2 regions of the Caulobacter sp. FV2ps19 genome follow, and region 2 is predicted to be linked to the other one. Evidence: riboswitches for the same ligand, from Rfam matches in the RefSeq annotation. Region 2 holds a riboswitch; the other holds the start of a gene.
The links. A riboswitch is a leader RNA that binds a small molecule or an ion and turns the genes downstream of it on or off. The one in region 2 is predicted to bind cobalamin.
Positions count from the first base shown of each region.

Region 1: linked by a shared signal. The riboswitch ahead of metE (5-methyltetrahydropteroyltriglutamate--homocysteine S-methyltransferase) and the one ahead of ACW18B_RS14005 (TonB-dependent receptor plug domain-containing protein) in region 2 are both predicted to bind cobalamin.

Region 1 is NZ_CM178729.1:1,140,577-1,147,958, reverse strand. It holds gene ACW18B_RS05530 (NAD(P)/FAD-dependent oxidoreductase) at 1-823, shown strand, start outside; gene ACW18B_RS05525 (class I SAM-dependent methyltransferase) at 1,069-1,692, shown strand; gene ACW18B_RS05520 (class I SAM-dependent methyltransferase) at 1,748-2,602, shown strand; gene metE (5-methyltetrahydropteroyltriglutamate--homocysteine S-methyltransferase) at 2,616-4,970, opposite strand; cobalamin riboswitch at 5,090-5,318, opposite strand; gene ACW18B_RS05510 (pirin family protein) at 5,384-6,214, opposite strand; gene ACW18B_RS05505 (hypothetical protein) at 6,370-6,708, shown strand; gene ychF (redox-regulated ATPase YchF) at 6,837-7,382, shown strand, end outside.
Region 2 is NZ_CM178729.1:2,941,131-2,948,512, reverse strand. It holds gene mazG (nucleoside triphosphate pyrophosphohydrolase) at 1-270, opposite strand, end outside; gene ACW18B_RS14015 (MFS transporter) at 242-1,624, opposite strand; gene ACW18B_RS14010 (hypothetical protein) at 1,694-2,191, opposite strand; cobalamin riboswitch at 2,403-2,590, shown strand; gene ACW18B_RS14005 (TonB-dependent receptor plug domain-containing protein) at 2,729-4,681, shown strand; gene ACW18B_RS14000 (cobyric acid synthase) at 4,786-6,267, shown strand; gene ACW18B_RS13995 (transglutaminase-like domain-containing protein) at 6,296-7,093, opposite strand; gene ACW18B_RS13990 (aldose epimerase family protein) at 7,179-7,382, opposite strand, start outside.

The DNA.
Region 1 (7,382 bases), 1.8 Mb from region 2:
CAGCGCCCGCGACACCTTCCAGATGCTGTACGATCAGGGCGTCCATATCGAGGCCAAGCCGTTCTCGATCGGGGTGCGGATCGAGCATCCGCAGTCGTGGATGGACAAGGCCCGCTTTGGAACCTGCGCGGGCCATCCCGACCTCGGCGCCGCCGACTACAGCCTGGCCCGTCACTGCGCCAATGGCCGCACGGTCTACAGCTTCTGCATGTGCCCCGGCGGCACGGTGGTGGCGGCGACGTCCGAGCCCGGCCGGGTGGTGACCAACGGCATGAGCCAGTATTCGCGCAATGAACGAAACGCCAATTCCGGCTTCGTGGTCGGCATCGATCCCGAGCGCGACTATCCGGGCCATCCGCTGGCGGGCGTCGAGTTCCAGCGCAAATGGGAGAGCCTGGCCTATGTGGCCGGCGGCTCGACCTATGCGGCGCCGGCCCAGAAGGTCGGCGACTTCCTGGCCGGCCGGCCCTCGACCGACCTGGGCGAGGTGGCGCCGTCCTACAAGCCCGGCGTGACCATGACCGACCTGTCGGCCTGCCTGCCGCCGTTCGTGATCGAGGCCATGCGCGAGGCCCTGCCGGTGTTTGGCCGTCAGATCGCCGGCTATGACCATCCCGACGTGCTGCTGACCGGGGTGGAGACGCGCACCTCCTCGCCGATCCGGATCACCCGCGGCAAGGACTTTCAGAGCCTCAACACCGCCGGCCTGTTCCCGGCCGGCGAGGGCGCGGGCTATGCCGGCGGCATCCTCTCGGCGGCCATCGACGGCATCAAGGTGGCCGAGGCGGTGGCCAGCGCCTGGATGGCGGCCGCCGCGGACTAACGCGTTCGACATTCAGATGTTCGACACCCCCCTTCGCCGCCTATCCCCGCGAAGGCCGAGGATGGACGGTGGTTTTGGTCTTGCGGCCCGGGAATCCGCAGCTTTGACTGAATGCCGATCGACCCTGCCCTCCCCTTGGGAAAGCTGGACCAGACCGTGGCCATTGGCCATTGTCGACCCGAGGCCTCACCCCTCGCTAGGCCGCTCACGCGGCTTGCGCGGCGCGGCCTGGGAGATCCACCACCATGACGTCCTTCTATGATCGCCACGTCCTCCCCCGGCTGATCCGCTGCGCCTGCGGGGCCGGAGCGATCGCCAAGCAGCGCGCCAGGATCGTGCCGCGGGCCGAGGGGCGGGTTCTGGAACTGGGGATCGGCGGCGGTCTGAACCTGGCCTTCTATGACCCGGCGCGGGTGACCAGCGTCACGGGCGTTGATCCCTCCGAAGGCCTGCGGACGCTGGCGATGGCGGCCCCGCGCGCCGAAGGCCTCAAGGTCGAGGTGCTGGCGGGAGAGGCCGAGCGCCTGGCCTTTGACGATCACAGCTTCGACACCGTGGTCTGCACTTTCACCCTGTGCTCGGTCCACACGCCCGAGGCCGTGCTGGCCCAGGCGCGCCGGGTGCTCAAGCCCGGCGGCCGCTTTCTGTTCTGCGAGCACGGCCTGGCGCCGGACCCCGAGGTCGCTCGCTGGCAGAGACGGATCGAACCGTTCTGGACGCCGCTGGCCGGCGGCTGCCGCCTGACCCGCCCGGTCGGGGCGGCCATCGCCGCCGCAGGCTTTCGGATCGACGAGGCCCAGACTTTCTACATGCCCAAGGCGCCCCGGCCTTTGGGCTGGTGCGAGCTGGGCGTGGCTTGCGTCGCCTGACGCCGACGCCATATCCCAAGGCCCAGTTTGCGGCGCGGCGCGCCCAGGAGTTCCCATGTCAGAGACGATGTCCACGGCCGCCAACGCCGCCCAGGTCGACTATTGGAACGCCACGGCAGGCCAGACCTGGGCCCAGTTCCAGAGCCAGCTGGACCGTCAGATCGCGCCCCTGGGTCTGGAGGCCCTCCGGGTGCTGGCCCCGCAGGCCGGCGAGCGGGTTCTGGATGTCGGCTGCGGCTGCGGACAGACCACGCTCGACCTTGCCAGCCGGGTGGGGGCGACAGGCCAGGTGACCGGCGTCGACATCTCCGAGCCGATGCTGGCGGTGGCCCGGGCGCGCGACATCCCCGGCGACGCGGCCCGGGCGCAGTTTCTCGAACAGGACGCCCAGACCGCCGACCTCGGCGAAGGCGTGCTCGACGCCGTGTTTTCCCGCTTCGGCGTGATGTTCTTCAGCGATCCGCCGGCCGCCTTCGCCAATCTGCGCAAGGCGCTGAAGCCGGACGGTCGGCTGACCTTCGTCTGCTGGCGGCCCTATCCGGAGAACCTGTGGATGCGCGCCCCGATGGAAGCGGCCCAGCCCTTCCTGCCGCCCGTCCAGCCCGCAGACCCCACGGCGCCGGGCCCCTTCGCTTTCGCCGATCCGCAACGGGTGGAGTCGATCCTGCAGGCGGCCGGGTTTGAAGACATCCGCATCACGCCCTTTGACGCCATGATCGGCGGCGGTTCGATCGACGACACCCTGGACCTGACCTTTCGGGTCGGCCCGCTGGGCTCGGCCCTGCGCGAAGCGCCGCACCTGGCGCCCACCGTCCGCGAGGCCGTGCGAGCCCGCCTGTCCGACTTCGCCACACCGCAGGGCGTGCTGATGCCCGCAGCGGTCTGGATCGTCCAGGCCGCCGCGGGATAGGCTCGAAGGGCGGCTAGCCGCCGGCGATCAGCGCGGCCCGGGCGGTCCTGGCGGCGGCGACCATGTTGACCAGGGCGGGACGAACCTCCTCCCAGCGGCGGGTCTTCAGGCCGCAGTCGGGATTGACCCACAGCTGGGCCGACGACAGCCGGCGCCCCGCCAGGGTCAGCAGCTCGGCCATCTCGGCCGCCCCCGGCGCGCGCGGCGCGTGGATGTCATAGACGCCCGGTCCGATCTGGGCCGGATAGGCATAGGTGGAGAAGGCCTCCAGCAGCTCCATCTTCGACCGCGCGGTCTCGATCGAGATCACATCGGCGTCCATCGCCCCGATGGCGGCGATGATGTCGTTGAACTCCGAATAGCACATGTGGGTGTGGACCTGGGTGCGATCGGCCACGCCCGAGGCGGCCAGACGGAAGGCCTCGACCGCCCAGTCCAGATAGGCCTGCCAGTCGGCGCGGCGCAGGGGCAGGCCCTCGCGCAGGGCCGCCTCGTCGATCTGGATGATCCGCGCCCCGGCCGCCTCGAGATCGACGACCTCGTCGCGGATCGCCAGGGCGATCTGCCGGCAGGTCTGGCTGCGGGGAATGTCGTCGCGCACGAAAGACCACTGCAGGATGGTGACCGGCCCTGTCAGCATGCCCTTCATTGGCCGCTCGGTCAGGCCCTGGGCGTAGCGCCACCACTCCACCGTCATCGGGCGAGGCCGCGAAACGTCGCCATACAGGATCGGCGGCCGCACGCAGCGCGAGCCATAGGATTGCACCCAGGCGTGCTGGGTGAAGACAAAGCCCGACAGCTGCTCGCCGAAATACTGCACCATGTCGTTGCGCTCGAACTCGCCGTGCACCAGCACGTCCAGACCGATCTCTTCCTGCCAGGCGACGGCGGCGGCGGTCTCCTGACGCAGGAAGGCCTGATAGTCGCCGTCGCTGATCTCGCCCCGGGCATGGGCCGAGCGGGCCTTGCGCACCGCCTGGGTCTGGGGGAACGAGCCGATGGTCGTGGTCGGCAGGGGCGGCAGGTTCAGATCGGCATGCTGAAGCGCGATGCGCCGGCTAAAGGGCGTGGCCCGGCGGGCGTCCTGCGGGGTCACGGCGGCCAGGCGGGCCTGAACGGCGGGATCGTGGATCCGGCTGGAGGTGCGGCGCGCGGCGGCGGCGGCCGCGGCGGCCTCCAACTGGGGCCGGACCGACGCGCGACCGGCGTTCAGGGCCCCGGCCAGAACGACCAGCGCCTCGACCTTCTGCACGGCGAAGGCCAGCCACTGGGCGACCTCGGGATCCAGCCGGGTCTCCGCCGACAGATCCACCGGCGTGTGCAGCAGCGAGCAGGATGGGGCCAGGATCACCCGGTCTCCGCCGCGCGCCGCCACCACCGGCTCCAGACGATCCAGCAGGGCCTCCAGATCGGCGCGCCACACATTGCGGCCGTCGATCACGCCCAGAGACAGCACCAGGCTCTCCCGCGCGGCGGCCAGCACGACCTCCAGATCCTGCGGCGCGCGGGCCAGGTCCAGGTGCAGACCCTCGACCGGCAGGTTGACCGCCGTGGCCAGATTGTCCCCGAAGCTTCCGAAATAGCTGGTCAGCATCAGCCGCAGCTCCGGCGCGGCGTGGGTCAGGGCGCCATAGGCCCGCCGCAGCTCGCCGCGCTCGAAGTCGGTCAGGTCCAGGGCCAGGCAGGGCTCGTCGATCTGCACCCAGTCCGCGCCGGCCTGGGCCAGACGCTGCAGCACCTGCGCATAGACCGGGATCAGCGCCGACAGCAGCGTCAGGGGCTGGAAGTCCGGATCGCGGCTCTTGGCCAGTTTCAGGAAGGTCACCGGCCCCAGCAGCACCGGGCGGGTCTGGATCCCCTGCGCCTTGGCCTCCAGGAACTCGTCGATCGGCTTGGTCGAGGTCAGGGCGAAGGTCTGGCCGCGCGACACCTCGGGAGCCAGATAATGATAGTTGGTGTCGAACCACTTGGTCATTTCCATCGCCGGCAGGCCGGCCGCGGGGTCGTTGACCGGCTCATGGACGTGGCCGTGGGCGCAGACTTCGGCGGCCTGCCCCTGGGTCCCGCGGGCCAGGGCGAAATAGGTGGGGGTATCGACCGGCCCGCCCGTCCAGCCATAGATCGGCGGGATGGCCCCCACCATGACGCTGGTGTCCAGCACGTGGTCATAGAGGGAGAAGTCGTTGCTGGGCACGTGATCCACGCCCAGGGCGGCCTGACGGGCCCAGGTCTGGCCGCGCAGGGCGGCGGCGGCGGTCAGCAGGCCGGCGGCGTCGAGCCGTCCGGCCCAATGCTCTTCCAGCACGCGCTTGAGCTCGCGACGGGGGCCGATGCGGGGAAAGCCCAGGGTGGCGACGGTGACGGTCATGGTTCAAAACCTCTGCCAGATGATGGCGAGAGGCTGATCGGGACGCGCGCAGGCGGTCGCGCACGGGACATCACGGCCCGGTCGCGCCTTGCTAGCGACCAGACCGGGCACCCCGCCGGAGGACGTTATCTGTCGGGGCAGGTCTCCTGGCTCACGGGTCAACGCCCCTGCCCTGGCCTTCCCGATCCGCCACCGATGAAGTTCGGCGGATCAGTGACACGTAACGGACAGCGGCTCACCGCTCACAGTTGCGGGGGCAGCGCCGGGATCGGGGTTTCACGCCCTCACCGACTTCCCTCTTAGCCACGCACGCCAAAGCGCACGCGGACCACGACAGGCCGCAAGAAGCACGGGACGGCCCCGCGCGTCAACAGAGACATAAGGATATCTTTATGTGATTTTGGAGATCAGCGTCAGAACTTGCCGGACTGGAAGTCCTCGAAGGCCTGCACGATCTCGTCGCGCGAGTTCATCACGAACGGGCCGTGCCAGAACACCGGCTCTTCGATCGGACGCCCGGCGATCAGCAGCACCCGGGCGTCGGTGACCGCCTCGACCAGCACGGTGTCGCCCTGGCCCAGGAACACGCCTGACAGGGCGTCGACCTTGCCGCCGGCCACGCGGACCTGGCCCTCATAGACCGCCAGCATGGCGTTGCGGTCATCGCCCACGGGCTCTTCGAACCGCGTTCCGGCCGGCAGCACGACGTCGAAATACAGCGCGTCGACCGCGCCGCCGCCGATGGGTCCGGCCGTGCCGCCATCGGTGACGCCCGAGATCACCTTGACGGTGACGCCGCCGTCGCGGGCCTCGACCGGGATGGCGTCGCTCTCGAACTCCGAATAGCCCGGCGCGCTCATCTTCAGCTTTGCCGGCAGATTGACCCACAGCTGGAAGCCGCGCATGCGGCCCTCTGACTGCTCGGGCATTTCGGAGTGGACGATGCCCTTGCCGGCCCGCATCCACTGGATGCCGCCAGGGCCGATGATCCCCTCGCGACCGGTATTGTCGCGGTGCCGCATCCGGCCTTCCAGCATGTAGGTCACGGTCTCGAAGCCGCGATGCGGATGGTCGGGGAAGCCGCCCATATAGTCAGATGCCTGATCGTTGTCGAAACAGTCCAGCATCAGGAACGGGTCGAACATCTGGGCTTCCTGGGTGCCCAGCATGCGGGTCAGGCGCACGCCGTCGCCATCCGAGGCGGGGACGCCCTTGACGATTTTCACGACAGGTCGAAGGCTCATCTCACGGCTCCTTTTCCGCCTTTGATATCGGGTACGGTTACAGTTGATGCAAGTGGCGGGGCGAGCGCGAACCCCTTTTGACGGCGCAGCGCTTTACAACACGCATTAGGAGCATGACACTGAGGTGGTCGCCTGAAGCGCGACGGAGAAACAGCATGACCCGTCCGGCCGTATTCGGTGTTCGCGCTCTTCTTGTGCTGCTGGCGGCGGCATCCACGGCTGGCTGCGGCGTCAAGACAACCTCCGCTCGGATTGTCGTTCAGGGCGCGCCCGCCCAGGTGGACCGCTACTTGGTGAGCCAGACGGCCGCCCATCCGGGCCTCAAGGCCTCCCTGTCGGCGCCCGACAGCAAGGGTCAGGTCGCGGCCACCCTGATCGTGCCCAGGCACGAGGGAAGCGCCGGGACCATGCAATTGATGACCCAGGCCATGGAGTCGAAGCTGACCGTTTCGTACTCGGCGACCAGCACCAGAACGTGGCTGCGGCTGGGCTAGGCTCTCCGCGGGCCGCGCTTCACCCGCGATCGACGACGCTCTGAGGCGAACGGGGCTTAACCGCCCTGCCCTTCGCGTTCGCCGCCGATCCGTGCTAGGTCGCGGCCAACGAAATTCACGAGAGTTCCATGGCCCTAAAAGTCGCCATCGTCGGCCTGCCCAATGTCGGCAAGTCCACCCTGTTCAACGCTCTGACCCAGACGGCGTCGGCCCAGGCCGCCAACTATCCGTTCTGCACGATCGAGCCCAATACCGGCGAGGTGGCCGTGCCCGAGCCGCGCCTGGAGGCCCTGGCCAAGATCAGCGGTTCGAAGGAAATCATCCCGGCCCGCATCACCTTTGTCGACATCGCCGGCCTGGTGCGCGGCGCGAGCAAGGGCGAAGGCCTGGGCAACCAGTTCCTGGCCAATATCCGCGACTGCGACGCCGTGGCCTTCGTGGCCCGCTGCTTTGAAGACGGCGACATCGTCCACGTGGAAGGCCGCATCGACCCGATCAGCGATCTCGAGATCATCGAGATGGAGCTGATGCTGGCCGATCTGGAAAGCCTGGAAAAGCGCGTTCCGGCCCTCGAAAAGCGCGCCAAGGTCGGCGCCGACAAGGAGAGCGCCAACACCCTGCGCCTGGCCAATATCGCCCTGGCCCTGCTGCGCGAAGGCCGCCCGGCCCGCGCC
Region 2 (7,382 bases):
GAACGCGCCCTGTTCTTCTGCCATGCGCGAATGGAAGACCACCTGCAGAAGCAGGTCGCCCAGCTCTTCCTTCAGGTCGCTCAGATCGCCGCGCTCGATGGCGTCGGCGACCTCATAGGCCTCTTCAACCGTGTAGGGCGCGATGCTGGCGAAGGTCTGTTGCTGATCCCAGGGGCAGCCGCCGACAGGATCGCGCAGGCGCGCCATGATCCCGAGCAGGGCAAACAACGGATGGTCGGGGTCATTCGGCAGGGGCGGCGAGGGCGGCATTCTGATCCGGTTCGGGCTCGTGGGCTGACCGCGCCGCCGCATCGCGCGCCGCGAGTTGGCGCTGGATCTCGGCGACGCGAGTCGCGTCGAGCGGATAGCGTAGCATCACGACCGCGACGACAAGCCCCAAGGCGGCGGGCACGACTGAATAGAGAGAGATCAGGGCGACGTCGCCGGTGGCGGAGGGCAGCTTGGGGTCGAAGCCAAGCAGGGCGAGCAGGGGGAAGGCTCCAATCGCCAGGGCATGTCCCAGCTTCATCGTGCCATTGACGATCGCATAGAGAAGTCCGGTGCGGTCGACGCCGCTGGCCAGGCGTTCCTCGTCGCCGATGTCCGCCATCATCGACCGGACCAGCAACGGGGCCGCCGAATAGGGGAGGCCGGCCAGGATCAGCACCAGCGCCCCAGCCCATGTGTTTCCGGCCGGGGTCACCACGGCGAAGACCTGCACGATGGCGTAGACGACCGACGCCACCGCCAGGGCGTGGTGCTTGCCCAGTCGCTTGGCCAGCATCGGCCAGATCGAGGCGCCAGCCAGGGCCGAGATGAAATACAGCAGAAGCAGCAAACCCGCCTGGGTCTTGTCGAAGCCCTTGATGCGCTCGAAGAAAAAGAAGAACAGCGCGCCTGCGATACCAGGAGCCAGGCCCATCAGCAGGTCCGCGAGGAGCAGCTTGCGCACGGAACTCCGCTTGAGCAGAGCCAGATACTGCGTCAGACCCGAGGCGTGCCGGATTGTCGGCGCGGCCGGCTCGCCCACCGCGCGCGTCGCCAGCAGCACCGACAGCGGGATCAAAAGCACGATGAACCAGCCCATCGAGCGGATGCCGGCGGCATGGTCCCCCTTGAAGGCATAGGCCATGATCGGCGGCAGGGTGAGCACCAGGATCATGCCCACGACGTTGCCGGCTTGCCACCAGCCATAGACGCGCGATCGTTGCGCGTAGTCGGTCGACAGCACTGAGGCCCAGGCGGTGTGCGACAACACGACCATCGAATAGCCGGCATAGGTGACGACCAGCCAGAACCACAGATAGATCGGCCCGATTCCCGGCTGGGCCATGAACAGGGCGAAGGCGCCGATCATCACCAGCGGCGAGCCCATGACCAGCCAGGGCCTGAATCGGCCCCAGCGGGTGCGGGTTCGATCCATGAGGCCGCCGATGAACGGGTCGAAGAGGATGTCGATCAGACGAACGATCAGAAACGCCGCCCCCACCGCGCTGAGCGACAGGCCAAGGTCGCTGGCGTAGAACTCGGGGAGGTACACAACAAGGGGCAGGCCCAGCGCCGAGATCGGCAAGCAAGGCGCGGCGAAAGCCGCCAGGGACCACGACGATCGTCGATCGGCCATTGCTCAGTGTCCTCCCAGACCGGCGGGTTGGTTCCCGCCTCTTGACTTCAAATGTCGTATCCAGCCGCGTCAGCGGTCGTCATATTGGTCCTTGGCCAGCCGGTCCGCCAGCCTGTCGAAGGCCCGGTCGGCGTCGCTCCAGGTCGTGCTGGTGCTGGCCCAGCGGATGTCGCTCTCGTACCAGCTGTAGTGAACGGGGATCCGAGCGCCAGACGACGCCCGGTATTCGCCGCTGATGCGGGCGCCGCCGACGCCGAAACTGGAATAGGACAGTCCTGGCTTGACGCTCATTTGCCGCTGCGTAGGGCGGTTGGGTTTGGCGTCTTCGATCACCAGGTCCAGCACGCCGCCATCCGGACGAAGCGCGCCTGCGCTGTCCAGGGCCTTTTCGACAGACTGCTTGAGCTCTCCAGTCAGGTACTGGATCTCACGGTCGTCGAGGATTTCGGTTTTCCTTGCCAGGTCTGACCCAAGGGTCACGTGGACCACCGAGACAACAGGCGCCGCCTGGGCCGGGACGGCGGTGACCGCCAGGCCCAGGGCAAGGATCGCGAGCGAGGCTCTCATCATTGACACTCCGAAACTGATCCTTTCGCAAACTGTGCGTCGATCCGTCGGAAAACGCCAGCGCTGGATCAACCCATTCCAAACGTTTGTTCGGGTTGGCGATGCGCCTGGGATCGGGCCCACCGGAACCGGTTTCTGCACCCCTGGGCTCGGCGACGAACCGACCCAATGTCTTTCAAGCGTCACATTGACGGTCTTGGACGCAGTCTATAGGGCTGCTCGCGCGTCAGGTTCCTCGCAAGAGGATGAATAGGGAACGGGGTTTAAAACCCCGGCTGCCCCCGCAACTGTAAGCGGTGAGCTTACGCGTCACATGCCACTGGGACCTCGGTCCTGGGAAGGCGACGCGCCAAGCCTAGACCCGTGAGCCAGGAGACCTGCCCGGCGCAGTCGTTCATCGTCCGGCCGGGGTGCGCCGAACGAACGGGATTTCCCGCGAAACGACATGTCAGTCAGGCCGCGTCGCGGCCTTTGGCCTCGGCGTGTCTGCACGTTCGCGGCTGGAGGACGTGCGCGGGTCATTCAAAGGGAAAGACCATGATCCGAGCGCTTCTGTGCTCCTCCGCACTCTCCACTACCCTGATCGCCGGCGCCGCTATGGCCGACGAGCAACGGGCTCCTGAAACCGACGTCGCCGGCAAGACCGGCGCGACCGCAGTCGCTGAACTTGTGGTCACCGCCACCCGCTCGCCGCAACCGATCGAAAAGGTCGGGGCCTCGATCAGCGTGCTGACGACCGAGGCCATCCAGGCCAGCCAGGCGATCTCGGCGGTTGAATTGCTGGCCCAGACGCCCAGCGTCACCTTCGCCCGCAATGGCGGCGTGGGTTCCGCCACCAGCCTCTATATCCGCGGCGCTGAAACCCAGCACACCGTGGTGCTGATTGACGGCGTGAAGCTGAACGATCCGTCCTCGACCCAGGGCAGCTATAACGCCGGCAACCTGCTGATCGGCGATGTCTCGCGCATCGAGGTCCTGCGCGGCGCTCAATCCACCCTGTGGGGCAGCCAGGCCATCGGCGGGGTGGTCAACATCGTCACCGCCGAGCCGACCGAAGCTTTCGAAAGCAATGCCAGCATCGAGGGCGGCGCGCGCGACACCGCCTTTGTCCGCGCCGGGGCCGGCGGGGTGACCGAGCGCGTCACCTGGCGTCTGGCGGGCAGCTATTACACCACCGACGGCTTCTCGGCCTATGCGCCGGGCAAGGAGAAGGACGGCTATCAGAACACCGGCGTCTCGGGCCGCGTGCGGGTGGCGCTCAGCGACAATGTCTCGGCCGAAGTTCGCTCGGTCTATTCCTATGGGCGGGTCGATTTCGACGGCTTTGGCGTGGATTCCCCGGAGTTTGGCCGCACTGAGGAACTGGTGATCTATACCGGTCTGAACTTCGCCCTGCTGGACGGTCGCTGGAACAACCGCCTAGCCTACGGCTACACCGACACCGATCGAGAGAACATCAACCCGGCCCGCCCGGCCGTGCCGCTGAGCTTCGACGCCATCGGCAAGAACAAGCGCTGGGAATACCAGGGCGCCTTCGCCGTGACGGACACGGTTACGGCCTCGTTTGGCGCTGAAAGCGAGCGTTCGCGAATGGCCGTTCGCTCGCCCAGCACAAGTGCGCCCAATCCGGCGTTTCGCACGGGACGGGTTAGTTCAGACAGCGTCTATGGCCAGCTTCAGGCCGAGCTCGTTCCGGGGCTGACCTTGACCGGTGGTCTGCGCTACGAAGACCATGACACTTATGGCCGCCATACCCTGGGTCAGGTCTCGGCCGCCTGGGCGTTGAATGAGGGCGCCACGGTTCTGCGCGCCAGCTTTGGCCAGGGTTTCCGCGCGCCGGGCCTCTACGAACTCTACAGCGAGTACGGCAATCTGGATCTGAAGCCGGAAAGCTTCGACAGCTGGGACGCCGGCGTTGAGCAGCGCCTTCTGGGCGGCAAGGCCAAGGTTTCGGCGACGCTGTTCAAGCGCGAAGCGGACAACGAGATACGCTACTTCTCGTGCAGCTACACGGCGACCGACGCCCTGTGCAATCCGGGCGGCGCCCTCCGGTACGGCTACTACAAGAACCTCCAGAAGACCGAGACCAAGGGGGTGGAGCTGATCGGTCAGCTTGAGGTTACGGATCGCCTGACCCTGAGCGGCAACTACACCTATACCGACGCCGAGAACGCCTCCGGCGCGTCGGCGGGCAAGCAACTGACACGGCGGCCCAAGGCCCTGGCCAATCTGTCTGCGAGCTATCGCTGGCCGGTCGGCCTGAACACGGCGGTCGCCGCGCGGCATGTTGGCAAGACGTTCAACAATGAGGCCAATACCGTCGCTGTCAGCGGCTACACGCTTGTCGATCTGCGGGCGTCCTATCCGATCAACGAGACGCTCGAAGTCTATGGTCGGATCGAGAACGCCTTCGATAAGGACTATCAGACGGTCCTGAACTACGGGACTCCCGGACGCGGCGCTTTCCTGGGTGTTCGCGCCAAGTTCTAGAGTCTGAACGACGCCGCTGTTCCGCGCGGTGTGTCACGCGCGGCGGTCGCCCAAGAGCGATCGCCGCGTTTGGCCAATGTGGTGCTCATCGCCGGAGGACGATCATGGCCGCCTTGATGATCCAGGGGTGCGGCTCGGATGTTGGCAAGTCGGTGCTGGTCGCCGGCCTCTGTCGGCTGTTCGCCAATCGGGGGCTGAGCGTACGGCCGTTCAAGCCGCAGAACATGTCCAACAATGCAGCCGTCACCGCCGACGGCGGCGAGATCGGTCGGGCGCAGGCGCTTCAGGCCATGGCCTGTCGCACGCCGCCGACCGTCGATATGAATCCGGTGCTGCTCAAGCCGCAAAGCGACGTGGGCGCCCAGTTGATCGTACGGGGCCAGATGGCGGGGACCTGGCAGGCTCGGGGGTATCAGGACCACAAGCTGGCCTTGCTCGATACCGTGTTGGAGAGCTACCGGCGTCTTGAAGCCGAATGCGACCTGGTGATCGTCGAAGGCGCGGGGAGTCCTGCCGAGGTCAATCTGCGCGTCGGCGACATCGCCAATATGGGATTCGCGCGCGCCGCCGATGTTCCGGTCGTACTGGTCGGCGACATTGATCGGGGGCATGTCATCGCGGCCCTGGTGGGGGCGCATGTCGTGCTCGACGCCGAGGATCGCGCGATGATCCGGGGATTTCTGATCAACAAGTTCCGGGGCGATCCGTCGCTGTTTGACGACGGGCGAACCGAGATCGTGCGGCGCACGGGCTGGGCGGATCTAGGCATGGCGCCTTGGCTGGCGGCGGCGCGGTCCTTGCCGGCCGAGGATGCCGTGGTGTTGGATCGAGCCGTTCAGGGCGGGCGCCGGCGGCTACGGATCGTGGCGCCGATGCTGTCGCGGATCGCCAATTTCGACGATTTTGACGCCCTTCGTCTGGAGCCGGACGTGGAATTCAGCTTCGTTCCTCCCGGGCAGCCGCTGCCGGGCGACGCTGACCTGGTGATCCTGCCGGGCACCAAGGCGACCCTGGCGGACCTGGCCTTCCTGCGCGCCCAGGGCTGGGATATCGACCTGATGGCGCACGTTCGCCGCACTGGGCGGGTGCTGGGCGTTTGTGGCGGCTATCAGATGCTGGGCAGGACCCTGAGCGATCCTACCGGCGTCGAAGGACCACCGGAGACGGTCCAAGGCCTCGGGCTGCTGGATGTCGACACGGTGCTGACCGGAGACAAGGTGCTGGCGCCGGCATCGGGCCGACTGCTCTCCTCCGGCGCGCCTTTCGAGGGCTATGAGATGCATGTCGGCCGTACGACGGGCGACGCCCGGGCCATGCTGATCATGGACAACGGCGCGACGGACGGTGCGCTGTCACCTGATGGGCGGATCATGGGCTGCTACGTCCACGGCCTGTTCAATCAGGGATCGGCGCGTGAGGCTTTCCTGGCCGAAATGGGCGCGGCGTCCGATGGACTGGACCAGGCCGTGCGCGTCCATGCAGCGCTGGACGGGATCGCATCGGCTCTGGAAGAGGCCTTTGATATCGACGCCTTGTCGAGCATTGCCGGCCTGGACGCCGTTGCGCGCCGTTCCGGTCAGTCCTGATCTCAGCGCGGGCTGTGGCCTCAACGTGTCAAGCTGCCGGCCGCTGGGCCAGCCGTTCGTGAATCGAGAAGCTCTGGGCCACGAGTTGCGCGGTTCCAAAGATGGTCATGAAGGCGATGTCTGCGGCGTCGCGCCCTGTCGCGACGCGCACCAGACCCTCCAGCGGCGCTAGCCCCGTGGGGTCGATCAAGCGCCATCGGCCACCCAGATAGACCTCGGCGACGGCGTGCAGATCAGCCGGTTCAAGGCGCCACGCATAGGCGCTGACCGCTCGCGCGGGAATATCGGCGGCTCTGCAAAGGGTGATCGCGAGGTGGGCGAAGTCGCGACACACGCCGGCGCGATCGACAAAGGTGTCACGTGCTGTGGTGGCCGCGTCGCTGACGCCGGTCTTGTAGTCGATGTGCTCGGCGATCCAGGCCAGGATGGCGGCGACCTGGGCGCCACCGGTCAGCGTCCCGAATTCCCGTTCGACAAAGCGCTCAAACTGGTCGGACGGGCAATATCGGCTGGCGCGAAGATAGGGCAGGGCGTCCCCTGGCAGATCGCGGATGGCTGTAGCAGCCGCGCCCTGCAGTTCTGGAAAGCGCTCGGCCACCTCTATATCGGCGGAATAGTCGATATCGACACGGCCGCTGGCGGTGAAAACGGCGCGGCGCTCGCCGCTATGGTCATCGTCCAGCCGCGCGATCTGAGCGGTCGGCGATAGGATCAGGGCCTCGCTGTGGATCGTCTGGCCGCTTCCATGTGCGGCTTCTATCAACAGCAACACCTCGCACGGCGACGTGAAGTCATAGGTGAGCTTGGCCTGAATATCGAACCGCATGGGCGTCTCCACGATCCGATCAACGCGCCATGGCAGCGGGCGTTGCGCACCTTACTCCGCGTCGCACGGATCGGAGCCGACAGCTCTATTTTTCGACGGTGAGCCTGAAGATCATCGTGTTGCGATAGGTCTGGCCCGGATCGAGACGAACCGGCGCAAAGGCGGGTTGATTGGGCGCGTCAGGGAAATGCTGGGGCTCCAGCGCTATGCCGTCGCCCTGACGATAGATCTTGCCGCTCTTGCCGATGGTCGTGCCGTCGATGAAATTGCCAGCATAGACCTGGATGCC